DNA from 2 places in the Rhizobium sp. AN68 genome. Region 2 is predicted to be linked to the other one. Evidence: predicted binding sites of a transcription regulator. Region 2 holds the regulator's gene; the other holds the start of a gene.
The links. Region 2 encodes PhoB, which activates phosphate uptake and scavenging genes when phosphate is short. Its sites were predicted from a motif close to TGTCATNNANCTGTCAT; they were not measured.

Region 1: a site for PhoB is predicted at 2,255-2,271, ahead of RBH71_RS21180 (ceramide glucosyltransferase). Genes of this name have one in related genera too.

The regions. Positions count from the first base shown of each region.
Region 1 is NZ_JARWMI010000003.1:1,660,704-1,668,242, forward strand. It holds gene RBH71_RS21160 (cold-shock protein) at 1-500, shown strand, start outside; partial or broken gene RBH71_RS21165 (DUF192 domain-containing protein) at 500-984, shown strand; gene RBH71_RS21170 (BON domain-containing protein) at 1,044-1,292, opposite strand; gene RBH71_RS21175 (DUF982 domain-containing protein) at 1,504-1,773, shown strand; gene RBH71_RS21180 (ceramide glucosyltransferase) at 2,357-3,499, shown strand; tRNA gene RBH71_RS21185 (tRNA-Pro) at 3,554-3,630, opposite strand; gene RBH71_RS21190 (ETC complex I subunit) at 3,896-4,201, shown strand; tRNA gene RBH71_RS21195 (tRNA-Arg) at 4,253-4,329, shown strand; gene RBH71_RS21200 (DUF429 domain-containing protein) at 4,337-5,122, opposite strand; gene RBH71_RS21205 (efflux RND transporter periplasmic adaptor subunit) at 5,530-6,828, shown strand; gene RBH71_RS21210 (ABC transporter ATP-binding protein) at 6,843-7,539, shown strand, end outside.
Region 2 is NZ_JARWMI010000003.1:357,514-365,052, reverse strand. It holds gene argF (ornithine carbamoyltransferase) at 1-93, opposite strand, end outside; gene RBH71_RS14785 (aspartate aminotransferase family protein) at 148-1,350, opposite strand; gene RBH71_RS14780 (GcrA family cell cycle regulator) at 1,781-2,314, shown strand; gene phoB (phosphate regulon transcriptional regulator PhoB) at 2,613-3,296, opposite strand; gene phoU (phosphate signaling complex protein PhoU) at 3,328-4,053, opposite strand; gene pstB (phosphate ABC transporter ATP-binding protein PstB) at 4,152-4,967, opposite strand; gene pstA (phosphate ABC transporter permease PstA) at 4,982-6,304, opposite strand; gene pstC (phosphate ABC transporter permease subunit PstC) at 6,301-7,539, opposite strand, start outside.

The DNA of each region.
Region 1 (7,539 bases), 1.3 Mb from region 2:
CTGGGGCGGTGAAATGGTTCGACGTTGCCAAGGGTTTCGGCTTTATCGTGCCTGACAACGGCATGCAGGACGTGCTGCTGCATGTCTCCTGCCTGCGCCGCGATGGGTATCAGACCATTCTCGAGGGTACGCGCATCGTTGCCCTCATCCAGCGGCGTGACCGCGGCTTTCAGGCCTTCCGCATCCTGTCGATGGATCAGTCCACCGCCGTTCACCCGTCGCAGCTGCCGCCGGTTCGCACCCATGTGCAGGTCACGCCGTCAAGCGGGCTTGAGCGTGCAATCGTCAAGTGGTTCAACCGCACCAAGGGTTTCGGCTTCTTGACGCGCGGCGAAGGCACTGAAGATATTTTCGTGCATATGGAAACGCTGCGCCGCTTCGGCCTCACAGAACTGCGTCCGGGCCAGGTGGTGCTGGTGCGCTTCGGCGATGGCGACAAGGGTTTGATGGCGGCGGAAATCCACCCCGATAACCCGGCCCCGATCGGGATGTCGCACTGATGGCCGCTGTGTTTCACAACTTGATGAAGAGCGCCGTTCTGGCGCTTCTTTTTTCACGCTCTCAAGCGCAGCGCAGGCTCAACAGCAGCAGACGTTTCAATCCGAACCGCTGACGATAGAAACCGTCTCCGGAGAAACCCACGAATTTGTTGCGGAACTGGCGCTGGACAACGCCCAGCGCGAACAGGGCCTTATGTTTCGCAAGTCCATGCCGCTTGGAAGCGGTATGCTGTTCGATTTCGGCAAGGAGCGGGATGTAGCCATGTGGATGAGGAATACTCTCATTCCGCTCGACATGCTGTTTATCGCCCGGGACGGGCGCATAACCCATATCCACGAAAACGCCGTGCCACATTCAGAAGCGATCATCAGCTCCCGTGGGTCGGTCAAATTCGTGCTTGAACTGAATGGCGGCACTGCCAAACGCTACGGCATCAAACCGGGCGATGTGGTTCGCAGTGCGCAAATCGGCAACCGGAAATGACATTGCCGCGTTACTGCGTTTGAAAAGGCCGGACGACGTTTCGCCCGGCCGGCAAGATCTCAGTAGACCGGCTCGATATGGCTCAAAATCCGGCAATTGGAAATGGATGCGGCAAGATTGATGGCAATGTCGATTGCCTCGACCGAATCCGCCGTCCCTTCAAGATAGATCACGTCATTTTCGACGGTTGCGGAAATCCGCGACTTCTCGAGACCGTTTTCGAAAGCCAATGCAGAGGTGATGGCCTCGCATACACCCGCCATGCGGTCTCCAAAGAAGCTTTCCTGAATGCCTGACAAATTGAACATGTGCGTTCTCCTTCTTGGCTATTACAACGCCCGAATCACGGTTTTGTTCATCTCCGGTTCATCAATTCGTTCATCTTCCATTCATCTTGGCAAATTGGAACCCCCTGCCCGATCACATTTTAGGTGATCGGGAACCATTTCGTGAGGTGAGCATTTCGCGCATGGGAGTGAAATCTGCCGTCAAGGCGCATGAAACAGGGAGGAGAATGACATGCTGATTAACAAAACGGAGCCGTGTCACCACGCCTCGTGGATGAAGCCGGTGGCGATCCACCTGCCGCTATCCGCAGCGGTGGAAATCTACAGCCCTCTGGTGGCGCTGGACATGCTGATGTACCGCTGGCCGGACGAACACGGACCGGAATATGAGGACGCACGCAGAAACTGTCTCGATGCTATCGCCGGAAAATGCGACATCGAAAAAGCGCGGGAATCGTTTCTGGTCGCAAGCAGCCACGCGCATATTCTGAATATCCACTAGGTCGCCACGCGGAAGGCTTTGTGAATATTATCGACTAAATATCAGTCGCTTACGGTGATGACAACCGGATGGGCGACAAGTCGATCTGCGTTCATCAACATGCCTCCAGAGGTCAAAACAACGGGCAATCCACCTGCGTGGATCGCCCGTTTGATTGAAGGCTGAACTTCGTCCTATTCAAATGGCCGGGTGCACAGGGATCGGGAGGTTGCTGTGAGATACACCGTCTTAGTTTTCCCCATGCACCGGCAGTCAATACTCGGAAAGATTTCGGTCTTACAATCGGTGTTTCGACGTGACTATTCCTGATAGCGCGGCAGGCCCGCTTCGTCGTTATGGCATTCAACCAGGCAAACAACCGTCTCCCCTAGCGAAGAGGTAGTCTGCAAAAACCGTTCACGCTTTCTCGGTAACAAACGCGGCATCGACCCGTGCGCCAGAGGCGCATGAACGACCGAAGTCGGATCCTGCCTGCGGAACATGACATGTAACTGTCATGCAAACGTTATAATCCGCAATGACGAATTCCATGGAATCGGTTGGCGGGTGAACCGCTGAAAGCTTGGGAGTGGAACTGGCCAACATGGAAACTGTTTTTGCCCTTTGCGCAATTCTGCTCCTCGCCTTCAATCTTCTCGGCGTCGTTCTGGCAGGCTGGCGGCTTAAAAGACGCGATACGGACAACGCACTTGTACGACAGAAACCGCCGGTATCGCTGGTGGTGCCGCTACGCGGCATCGAAACTTTCACACCGCTGACGCTGTCGCGCGCCTTCCAGCTCAACTGGCCGGACTATGAGCTGCTGTTCTGCGTCGCCGACGAGTTCGATCCCGTGATCGAGGAAGTGCGCAAGGCAAGCGCGGCCTTCCCCGCAGTTTCAGCGCAATTGCTCATCGGCGATGATCGCATCAGCGCCAATCCCAAACTGAACAATTGCGTCAAGGGCTGGCGTGCTGCTCGGCACGAATGGATCATTCTGGCCGATTCCAATGTTTTGATGCCGCAATCCTATATCGAAACCATGATGTCGGCCTGGCGGCCGGATAGCGGACTGGTCTGCTCGCCACCGCTCGGCTCCCGGCCGGATGGCTTCTGGGCGCATGTGGAATGCGCCTTCCTCAACGGCTCGCAAGGCCGCTGGCAATATGCGGCGGAAGCCATCGGCATGGGCTTCGCGCAGGGCAAATCGATGTTGTGGAACAAGCCATTCCTGGAAGAGCGCGGCGGCATCCGCGCGCTCGCCGCCGAAATCGCCGAAGATGCCGCTTCCACGAAGCTGGTCAGAAATGCCGGTCGCAAGGTACATCTGGTGTCGGCCCCGTTCGAGCAGCCTCTCGGACAGCGCCATGCCGGTGAGATCTGGTCGCGGCAGACCCGCTGGGCGCGGCTGCGGCGCGTCACCTTCCCGCAATATTTCGCCCCGGAAATCCTCACCGGCGCGCTTCCCCCGCTCCTCTTCGCGCTCGCTGCCGCCGTTGCCGCGGATGCGAACCTTGCCGTCACCGCGATTGCCGTACTCGCCATCATGTATGGCCCGGAACTGGCGCTCGCAGCTCTCAACCGGTGGCCGGTATCACTCTATACCCTTCCGGCAATGGTCGCGCGGGATGTCATCATGCCATTCGTCTGGGTACGCAGCTGGATCGGCAGCGCGGTTGCATGGCGCGGCAATGTCATGACGATCGGCACGGCCGAAAGCACATTGGCCGGACCTTCAGCGGACTGAACGGAAGCTATTATTTGAAGGGGTTACATCGACAAGCGAATGTTTCGCTTTAAATGGTCGGAGTGGAGAGATTCGAACTCCCGACCCTCTGGTCCCAAACCAGATGCGCTACCAGACTGCGCTACACTCCGCCGAGGCGATGGCTGGGGAATACACGGTTCACCCGCAGTCCGCAACAGGGAAATTCATCTTTGTTGAGCCCATTGTCTCGATTATTGAAAACTCATGCAACGCGGTGGGACCGTGAAGAGGTCGCAAAGGATAATCGTCTTGACTCTCACATGGAGTCGGTCCATTTCAAATTCAGCGTTCCTGACACGATTTGGTTATTCTATTCAGGTACGTGAATAGTAATCCGGGGCGCATGCCCCACCGCCCAACCGGAGCAGTTTCGACATGTCTGCGAAGATTTACCGCCCTGCAAAGACCGCCATGCAATCCGGCAAGGCGAAAACCAATGTCTGGGTTCTGGAATTCGACGCTGAGGTCCCGCGCAAGATCGATCCGATCATGGGATACACCTCGACATCCGACATGAAGCAGCAGGTAAAGCTGACATTCGAGACGCAGGAACAGGCCGAAGCCTATGCGCAGCGCAAGGGCATCGAATACCGCGTCATCCAGCCAAAGGAAGCAACCCGCAAAGTTGTATCCTACACGGATAATTTCCGCTTCAACCGCACCCAGCCCTGGACGCATTGAAGAAGACGCACTGAACGATTTTCAGCCGGAGCAACAATAGTCCGGCACGACGGCCCCTTAGCTCAGCTGGATAGAGCGTCGACCTTCTAAGTCGAATGTCGCAGGTTCAGATCCTGCAGGGGTCGCCATCTCCATCTAAACTGCCGCTTTCGGGATCCAGATCGCGGAAATGTCGTCGCCATACGGCACTGCCTCACTCTCCAAAGCACAAATCCCGACCCAGGCGCACACGACGGCATCCATCTTGTCCTCAAAAGCCTTCATCTCCCATCCCTTTGCGTTCGTCGCAGGGATGATGAGTGCATCGGCAACCCCACCTATCCGTCGATCCAGATGTGCGATGATGAACGACCAGACCTCGAGGAGTTTGGCGCGACGGTCTGCGGACGTATCCGACCGCCAGTAGCTGCCGACTTTTCCCTGCTTATACGGAAGCCGTTTCGCGGCGTTGGTCAGTTCAACGAGCGCAGGGTGCGGGTAGACTTCGAGCAGACCGGGACTGCTGATTTCCCTGGTTAATAACGGATATCCCGCAAGTTCAAACCCCATTTTAAGATCATCACTGACCTTGCCGGGCCTGATTGCATTTGGGGTGTGGGTGCCGCATTGCCGGGAACCATAGGCGGAAGACACCAGATTGTCAGAAGCACGGCGGGCAGTAATCGGTTGATGCGAGAGCGGCATATCAATCGTAACGAGATCGATCTTGCATCCCGCAAGGGCTTCTGCGGCCGCCAGAAGCGCCGATGCTTCGGCAACTGATCCCCTGGGGCGATCAGCGAGAACCGGGATATCGGTTCCAAAGGCAAGGAAGCCTACGTAGGAAGATGCGGCGGCACGCAGCGTCCAGCCTGTTCCATCGTTGATGACCAAGGCGACCCCGCTTGGCTGGGTAACAGTCCATGCGGCGTCTATACCCAATACGGCTTTCAGAGCGTCACCCCTGCCCGAACAGCGTAAAATACCCCCAGGCGGCGGCGAAAAAGCGATGATGGCGGCGATCGTCAGGGCTTTTTTCGATTTTGGCCCAAGCGGCTGGCGCGGCTTTTTCGGGGGCGCCGGTTTGCGGAACTTCACCACATTGTCGTTCATTATATCATCGTCCTGCATATCGCTGCTGAAACCGGCGCCACATCAATGGCATCGGCCTTTTCGGATTTATCTCTAGCAGACCAGAGCTATCATAAATATTACCAAGTTTTCACTTCCCCCTTTGGGCAAGCTATGTCACTTCCCACAATCAGAGGAATACAAACAGCGACAGACGGACCGGAAACAGGGGTTGGAAACAATCCTCTGTGGTATTTTGAATTTTGCGGGTGACAAAAATGAATGACGCCAACACCAATGGCCGCGACACGGAAAACAGCCAGCCCGATCTGCGGGACATTCTGGGTACCAGCAGGTCAGGTAGAAAGAAGAAGTCGCGCCGCTATCTCTATGCCGCAGCAGCCGTGGTGCTGATCGGTGGGGGCCTTGGTTATTATTACCAGTCGCGTGCCGCAGGCGTCGCCTATACCTACACCACGGAAGCGGCGAAACAGGGCGACCTTTCCGTCATCGTAACCTCCACCGGCTCAGTCCAGCCGACCGATCAGGTCGACATATCGAGCGAATTGTCCGGCACCATTCGCAAGGTCAACGTTACCTATAACAGCCCGGTCAAATCAGGCGATATTCTGGCGGAACTGGACACCAACAAGCTGGAGGCCGACGTGCAGAGCGCCCGCGCCAAGCTTGCCTCCGCCAAGGCCAATGTGTTGAAGGCGCGCGCCGATCTCGGCTCGGCAAAAACATCGATGGAGCGTCTGCGGTCCCTCGTCCAGAGCCGGGTCTCCAGCCAGCAGGATCTGGATGCCGCGCAGTTCAACCACGATGCCGCCGGCGCCACGCTACAGGTCAACGAGGCGACCGTGCTTTCGGCGGAAGCGGATTTGCGGCTGGCCGAGGTCAATCTCGGCAAGGCGAAGATCGTCTCGCCCATCGATGGTGTCATCCTCACCCGCAGTGTCGATCCCGGCGCCACCGTTGCCTCCTCGCTCAACGCTCCCGTGCTGTTCACCATTGCTGGCGATCTGCGCCATATGGAATTGCAGGTGTCGGTGGATGAGGCGGATGTCGGCAAGGTTGAAACCGGGCAGAAGGCCACCTTCAACGTCGATGCTTATCCCGACCGTAGCTTCCCGGCTGAAATAGAGACCGTGCGTTTCGCCTCCGAGACCGTGTCTAACGTAGTGACCTACAAGGGCATATTGACGGTGGACAATGAGGAATTGCTGCTGCGCCCCGGCATGACGGCAACCGCCAATATCGTCGTTGAGGAGATCAAGAATACGCTGCTGGTGCCGAATTCCGCGCTCCGATATACGCCGCCGCGCGAATCCGCCTCCCGTGGCGGTGGCTTGATGAGCCTGTTCCGCCCTCCCCGCATGAGCCGGTCACAGAACCGCGATGCCGGTCCGGCCGCGACAGGCAAAAGAACGGTGTGGGTGCTGCGTAACAACACGCCCGTCTCGGTTTCGATCGAAACCGGCTCCACCGATGGCCAGCATACCGTGGTAAAATCGGGCGAGTTGAAGGCCGACGATCTGGTGATTACCGACGCCTCAGCCCGCAACGCCGGCTGACGGAGGAAAACCGCATGCAACAGCCGCCGCTCATAGAATTCCGCGATGTCGTCAAGCAATATGGCCGGGGCGAAGCGACGATCCGCGCGCTTGACGGCGTCAGCCTGTCGATCCACGAGAAGGAATTCGTCGCCATCATGGGGCCATCCGGCTCCGGCAAATCCACCTCGATGAACATCATCGGCTGCCTGGATGTGCCGACATCGGGCGAATATCTGTTTCAGGGCGTGCCGACCAGCGGTTTCGACAATGAACATCTGACGCTGCTGCGCCGCCACATGCTGGGTTTCGTGTTTCAGGGCTTCAACCTCCTGTCGCGCACCTCGGCGGTGGAGAATGTCGAGCTGCCGCTCGTGTACCGGGGCATGAAAGCCTCGGAACGGCGCGCGCGCGCCATGGAGGCGCTGGCACAGGTGGGTCTGAAGGGCCGCGAGCACCACACGACGCAGGAGCTTTCCGGCGGTCAGCAGCAGCGTGTGGCCATTGCACGGGCCATCGTCACCCGCCCCGCTCTGCTTCTCGCCGACGAACCCACAGGCAACCTCGACACCAAAACCAGCGCCGAGATCATGGAGCTGATCACCACGCTCAACCGCGACAAGGGCATTACGGTCGTCATGGTCACGCATGAAGAGGATATCGCTGCCCATGCGGGACGCCTCCTGCGTTTCGTGGACGGCCATCTCGCCTCCGACAGCGCAGCGGAAAACA
Region 2 (7,539 bases):
GGCAATCTTGCGCGTGCGCGCATCATCAAGAATTGTCCGCAGATCCTCCGACCCGACGGCCGAGAGGTCCAGAAAATGTTTTGGTGAACCCATTCTAATCTGTCCCATGCTTGCGAGCCCCTGAAGAGAGGCCCGCTCTTGATTTTTTCAGGCGCTTTTTGCCTGTTTCGCAACCGTCAGGGAGGCGGCAGCCGCGTCGATACGTGCAAGACCCTCACGGGCCTCTTCCGCCGTGGTGACGAGCGGCGGCAGAAGACGGATGACATTGTCGCCCGCAGGCACGCCAAGCAGATGCTCTGCGCGCATGGCCTGCAGCAATTCGCCCGAAGGAATCTTCGCCTTGATGCCCAGAAGCAGACCTTCGCCGCGAATTTCGTCGATCACGTCAGGATAACGGTCCTTGAGCGAGGCCAGACCCTGCCGGAAGACCAGCGCGACGTCACGGACCTTCTCGAGAAAACCTTCGGAGAGAACGACGTCAAGCACGGCATTGCCGACTGCCATGGCCAGCGGGTTGCCGCCATAGGTGGTGCCATGTACGCCCGCCGTCATGCCGGAAGCGGCATCTGCCGTAGCAAGGCATGCGCCGAGCGGGAAACCGCCACCGATACCCTTGGCGACCGCCATGATATCGGGCGCAACACCGGTATGTTCATAAGCAAACAGCTTGCCTGTGCGGCCGACACCCGTCTGGACCTCATCGAAAATCAGCAGCAGGCCGTGCTCGTCGCACAATCCGCGCAGGATTTGCAGGAATTCCTTGCTGGGCGAGCGAATGCCGCCCTCGCCCTGGATGGGCTCGATCAGAAGTGCTGCAGTCTCAGCCGTGATGACGGCCTTGAGGGCATCGACATCACCGAACGGAACCTGATCGAAACCTTCGACCTTGGGACCGAAACCTTCGAGGTATTTCTGCTGGCCACCCGCGGCGATCGTCGCCAGTGTACGGCCATGGAAAGCGCCTTCGAAGGACACGATGCGGAACTTCTCCGGATGGCCCTTGGTATAGTGATAACGGCGGGCGGTCTTGATGGCGCATTCCAGGGCTTCCGCGCCTGAATTTGTGAAGAATACCTTGTCCGCGAAAGTCGCTTCCGTCAGGCGCCTGGCGAGTTTTTCCTGTCCCGGTACTTCATAAAGGTTCGAGACGTGCCAGACCTTCTCGGCCTGCGTCTTGATCGCATCAACGAGGTGAGGATGGGCGTGGCCCAGCGAGTTGACAGCAACACCGGCCGCAAAATCCAGATATCGCTCGCCGCTTTCCGTGAACAGCCATACACCCTCGCCGCGCTCGAAGCGCAGGGGGGCTCTTGAAAACGTATCAAACAATGGCGCGCCGGCTTCGGCCATGGCTGTATCACTCCTTGCGCAGATGCGCTGTCAAACTGTTGTCAATAGGCTTGCGGGGTTATCCCTCGCCTGAAAATCAAAATGCCGCCTTGCGGCGGCAGGGGCACTATTGTCACTTCGTTTGCCGATGTCAACAAAAGTCAGCGTTTCCCGGGCTTCTCAAGCACTAGTATGCGGCGGCGGGCCAGCCCCAAGGTGTTGCCTTTCAGACTCAATACGCCAGCAAGTTGGGGAAAACCGGAAAATCGATTCCAGATGATTCCCGCGACTCTTGCCACGGAGTCGGGCTGGCACTAGGTTAATCGCTAATTACTAGACTGCATTGCGGCGGAACTAGTCACCGAAAATCTGGCGGAAACCACGCTTGCGGCATGCGCGCGAGACGGAGAGGGATTCTGCCGAAAATACACGCGACAAGCGGAGAAGCGGCATGAACTGGACAGACGAACGAGTCGAAAAGCTCAAGAAATTGTGGTCCGAGGGCCTTAGCGCCAGCCAGATTGCAGCGCAGCTGGGCGGCGTCAGCCGTAATGCCGTGATCGGCAAGGTCCATCGTCTCAATCTGCCGGGACGCGTCAAGGCTGGCGGTCCAGTGACTTCGGCACGCTCCGCGCCGAAGCGTACCGCTGCCCCTGCACCGCGTGCGACGACTTTCGCAGGTCGCGTCAACGCGGCTCCGGCGCGCATCCTCACCCGTTCGAACGCGGCAACGGCGCTGCACGAGGAGATCGATATCGAGACCGCGCAGGTTCTCGATTACGTTCCTTCCAAGAACGTTGTCACGCCGATTTCCCGTCGCCTGACGCTGACGGAACTGACCGAGCGCACCTGCAAATGGCCGGTTGGCGATCCGCTGAAGGACGACTTCCATTTCTGCGGTTGTGAAGCGCTGGAATCTTCGCCCTATTGCAAGTTCCATGCGAAACTCGCCTACCAGCCGGTGAGCGAACGCCGCAAGGCTTGAGTGTTGCGGCACGCATTCAGCACTCAAAAATTACGGGCCTTCGGGCCCGTTTTTTTTGACAAAAATAAAGCCGCTTTCTGGGCGGCTTGATGGCAGGCCTCACACTTTCCCCTTACCATTGGGCGTGACCCTTCAATCCGGATTTCAACGCGCCGCCGATCTCCTACGGTCAAAACGGACAATGGCATCGAGTTTGGCGGATATTCATATTGAAAAAGCCCGAAACCGTTTCAGATTTCGGGCTTCCTGATTTTTTGGTGCATTACTTCGCCAGCGAAACTATCTGGTTTCGCTTCGCTCAGGCTTCCATCGAATATCCCGCACCACGCACCGTGCGGATGACATCCTGCATGTGCGAGAAATTCAGGGCCTTGCGCAGACGTCCGACATGCACATCGACAGTGCGCTCGTCGACATAGATATCATGACCCCAGACGCCATCCAGCAATTGCGAGCGGGAAAACACCCGACCCGGCGACGTCATCAGGAATTCCAGCAAGCGGAATTCCGTCGGGCCGAGGCGCACTTCGCGGCTTTTGCGGTGAACGCGATGGGTCTCGCGGTCCAGTTCGATATCGCCGCATTTGAGCACCGACGACAGAACTTCCGGACGGGCCCGGCGCAACATGGCCTTGACCCGGGCCATGAGTTCCGGCGTCGAGAACGGCTTGACGACATAATCGTCAGCGCCGGTAGCGAGACCGCGAACCCGTTCGCTCTCTTCGCCACGCGCCGTCAGCATGATGATGGGCAGGCGTTCCGTTTCCGGCCGCATTCTCAAGCGCCGGCACAGTTCGATACCGGAGACACCGGGCAACATCCAGTCCAGGATAAGAAGATCCGGAATGCGCTCCTGCAGCCTGATTTCCGCCTCATCGCCACGGGGTATCGTGTCGACGTCGTATCCCTCAGCCTCGAGATTGTAACGAAGCAGGACGCTCAACGCTTCCTCGTCTTCCACAACTGCAATCTTGGGCACCATATGCTGAACTCCGCAAGCTTCTGCTTGTCTGTTACTCGGTCACCGAACCAAGCGTGTTGGAACTGTCGTCCTTCGGACGCTCGCCCTCCGGCTGGCTGCCGGTGGTCATGTAATAGATCGTCTCTGCGATATTCGTCGCATGATCGCCGATACGCTCGATGTTCTTGGCGCAGAACAGAAGATGCGTGCAGGTGGTGATGTTGCGCGGGTCTTCCATCATGTAGGTCAGAAGCTCCCGGAAGAGCGACGTGTACATGGCATCGATTTCCTCGTCGCGTTCACGGATCGCATTGGCCTTTTCGGCGGAACGCGTGGAATAGACGTCGAGGACTTCCTTGAGCTGCACCAGCGCCAGGTCGGACAGATGCTCGATGCCGCGGGCGAGCTTGCGCGGAACGCCGGTGCCGGCGACAGCGATAACGCGCTTGGCCGTGTTCTTGCCAAGATCGCCGACGCGTTCGAGATCGGCGGCGATACGCAGGGTGCCGATGATCTCGCGAAGGTCTGCCGCCATCGGCTGACGCTTGGCGATGGTTACGATCGCCTTGTCGCCGATTTCGCGCTCAGCGTGGTCGAGAATGGTATCGTCCGAAATGACTTTCTGCGCAAGCGCAGCATCGGAATTGACGAGTGCGCGCACGGCGTCACCGCACATCTGCTCGGCAAGACCGCCCATTTCGGCGATGCGGCGCGTCAGAAACTTCAGTTCGTCGTCATAGGCAGACAGGATATGCGAATGGGTCGTTGTCTGTGTCATGGTCTATTCCTCCGGCTTGGCCTGCATGCGCGTGCCCAACAGCGGGGCACGGCAGAGGCACCAGTCTTGTACGGTTACGATAAAGCACCGGCCGGGGATCAGCCGAAGCGGCCCATGATGTAGTCCTGCGTGCGCTGGTCGTCCGGATTGGTGAACATCTTGTCGGTTTCGTTTTCTTCGACAAGATGACCAAGATGGAACATGGCCGTACGCTGGGAAACGCGCGCCGCCTGCTGCATGGAGTGCGTGACGATGACGATGGTGTAGTTGGTGCGCAGTTCGTGGATCAGTTCCTCGACCTTCGCAGTCGCGATCGGATCCAGCGCCGAGCACGGCTCGTCCATCAGGATCACTTCCGGGCTGACGGCAACCGCGCGTGCGATGCACAGACGCTGCTGCTGGCCACCGGAGAGGCCCGTGCCGGATTCCAGCAAACGATCCTTCACCTCGTTCCAGAGACCCGCTTTCTGCAGGCTATGCTCGACGATCTGGTCCATATCCGCCTTGTTGCGGGCGAGACCGTGGATACGCGGGCCGTAGGCGATGTTCTCATAAATCGTCTTCGGAAACGGGTTCGGCTTCTGGAACACCATGCCGACGCGGGCACGCAGTTCCACGACGTCGATCTGCTGATCGTAGATATCGTCGGTATCGAGCGTGATCTTGCCGGTGACCCGGCAACCGTCGATCGTGTCGTTCATGCGGTTCAAGGTGCGCAGGAAAGTGGATTTACCGCAACCGGACGGGCCGATAAGTGCAGTCACCGTGTTTTCGCGGACATTTAGGTTCACGTCGTAAAGCGCGCGCTTTTCGCCGTAATAAACCGAAACATCCTTGCCGATCATCTTGTATGAGACTTCATTCATTTTCTTGTCCAGCGCCTTTTCAACTGCTGCTTCCGACAACATGTTCATTGCTCTAGCTCCCTCTACCAGCGCCGCTCAAAGCGGCGACGCAACAGGATTGCGCCAACATTCATGAGAATGAGGAACAGAAGCAGGATGATGATAGCGCCAGATGTCCGTTCGACAAAGGCACGCTCAGCTTCGTTCGCCCACATGTAAATCTGCACCGGCAGGGCCGTGGACGGATCCATAGGCGTTGTCGGATAGTTCGCGACGAATGCCACCATGCCGATCAGAAGCAGCGGCGCCGTTTCGCCCAGTGCGTGGGCGAGACCGATGATGGTGCCGGTCAGAATGCCAGGCATTGCCAGCGGCAGGACGTGATGGAAAATCGTCTGCATCTTGGAAGCGCCAAGACCGAGTGCGGCGGCGCGGATCGACGGCGGCACGGCCTTCAATGCAGCGCGGGTGGCGATGATGATCGTCGGCAGGGTCATCAGCGTCAGGACGAGGCCGCCGACCAGCGAGGCCGAGCGTGGAAAGCCCATGAAGTTGATGAAGACGGAGAGACCGAGCAGACCGTAAACAATGGAGGGAACAGCCGCCAGATTGTTGATGTTGACCTCGATAAGGTCCGTCAAACGGTTCTTGGGGGCAAATTCCTCCAGATAGATGGAGGCCGCAACACCGATCGGCAGCGACAGCACCAGCACGATCAGCATCATGTAGAACGAGCCGATCAGCGCAACGCCAACACCCGCGGCTTCCGGACGGCTCGAAGCGCCGTTGACGAAGATGCCGGTATTGAAATGCTTGCCAAGCTGTCCGCTTTCCACGAGCTGGTTCATCCAGCCGAGCTGCTGGTTCGAGATACGGCGGTTTGCTTCATCCCCCGACATGTCGACCTGGCCCTTGAAGGCGCTGTCGACATCACCCGACGCCAGAAGCGTGACGCTGCGCGTGGTGCCGATGACGGACGGATCGGCGACGACGATATCACGCAGCTGGGTGCGTACGCTGTCGGAGATCATGACGTTGACGGCGCGAAGACCGGCCTTATCCGTCGGCGCGACGCCGAGAACCTTTGCCACCGCATCACGGGCGAGGACGGGATAGTTGGCCGTCATCAGCTTTGCCGGATTGGTTGCGCGCTCGTTCTTTGGATCGATGATCAGTTCGGAAAACTCGACCGGAACGGTGATCATCGTCTGCTGGAAGGCGGTGTGACCCTTGGATACGACCGACCAGAGCAGCAGAAAGAGGAAGATGAGGCCGAACGAGATTGCTGCCAATCCATAGGCGCGGAAGCGGCGTTCAGCTGCATAGCGACGCTTGATGCCGATATCACGGCGCGTGGCCTTGTTCACGGCGGCAGCACCGGCCGCCGGAGAAACGATGTCGGTCATTCATATTGCTCCCGGTATTTGCGCACGATGTAAAGCGCGTAGATATTCAGGCAAAGCGTGATTGCAAAAAGAGTTATGCCCAGCGCGAAGGCCACCAGCGTTTGCGGCGAGGTAAACTCAAGGTCACCCGTCAGCTGGCTGACAATCTTGACCGTCACTGTTGTCATGGGTTCGAAGGGGTTGAGCTGCAGGCGGGCAGCGACACCAGCCGCAAGAACCACGATCATGGTCTCGCCGATCGCACGCGACGCCGTCATCAGCACGGCGCCGACGATGCCGGGAAGAGCGGCGGGAAGGATGACCTTCTTGATGGTTTCAGAGCGCGTGGCGCCGAGACCGAGAGAGCCATCGCGCAGCGAACGCGGCACGGCGGTGATGATGTCGTCAGACAGCGACGAAACATAAGGGATCAGCATGATGCCCATGACGAAGCCGGCAGTGATGACGCTCTGCGCCTGGATGAAGTTGGCGTAGTTGCCTGTCGCAAGACCGCTGATCTGCGTGGAAATGTCTCGCAGGAAAGGACCAACGGTCGTCAGCGCGAAGAAGCCGTAGACGATTGTCGGGATGCCCGCGAGCACCTCGAGCAGCGGCTTTACAATCGAGCGAAGGCGCGGCGTCGCATATTCCGACATATAGATCGCCGAAAACAGCCCGACCGGAACGGCGACCAGCATGGCGACGAAACCAATATAGAGCGTGCCGGCGAGCAGCGGGATCAGGCCGAACTGGCCGGAAGAGTCGGTCGCACCGGCAGCGGCAAAACGCGGATCCCATACCGTTCCGAAGAAGAACTGGTGCGCCGGAACCATGGTGAAGAACTGGATCGCTTCTGAAAGCATCGAAAGGACGATGCCGATGGTCGTCAGGATGGCGATGGACGACGCGACGACCAGAGCCGCGAGAATGACCCGCTCCACCCTGTTGCGTGCCCGAAAACGCGGCGCGATTGAACGCAGTGCATAAGCGGCACCCGCGAATGCGGCCAGCAGCACGGTGGCGATCATGCCCAGGCGGCTGGTGGAGGTCATCGCATTCAGCGTCTGGGCGGCATCGACCATGAAACGCTGGGGTTCGCCGGCAATTGCCACGCCCTTCGATGCCAGAAGCGATCTTACCGCAGCCGTATCCGCATCAACCTTTGCGGTTTCTTCCGGCGTCAGACGCTGAAGACCGCGGGCGATGGACGTTACCATGCCGTAGGTCAGGCTCTGCTGCGCTTCGGATTGGGAGCG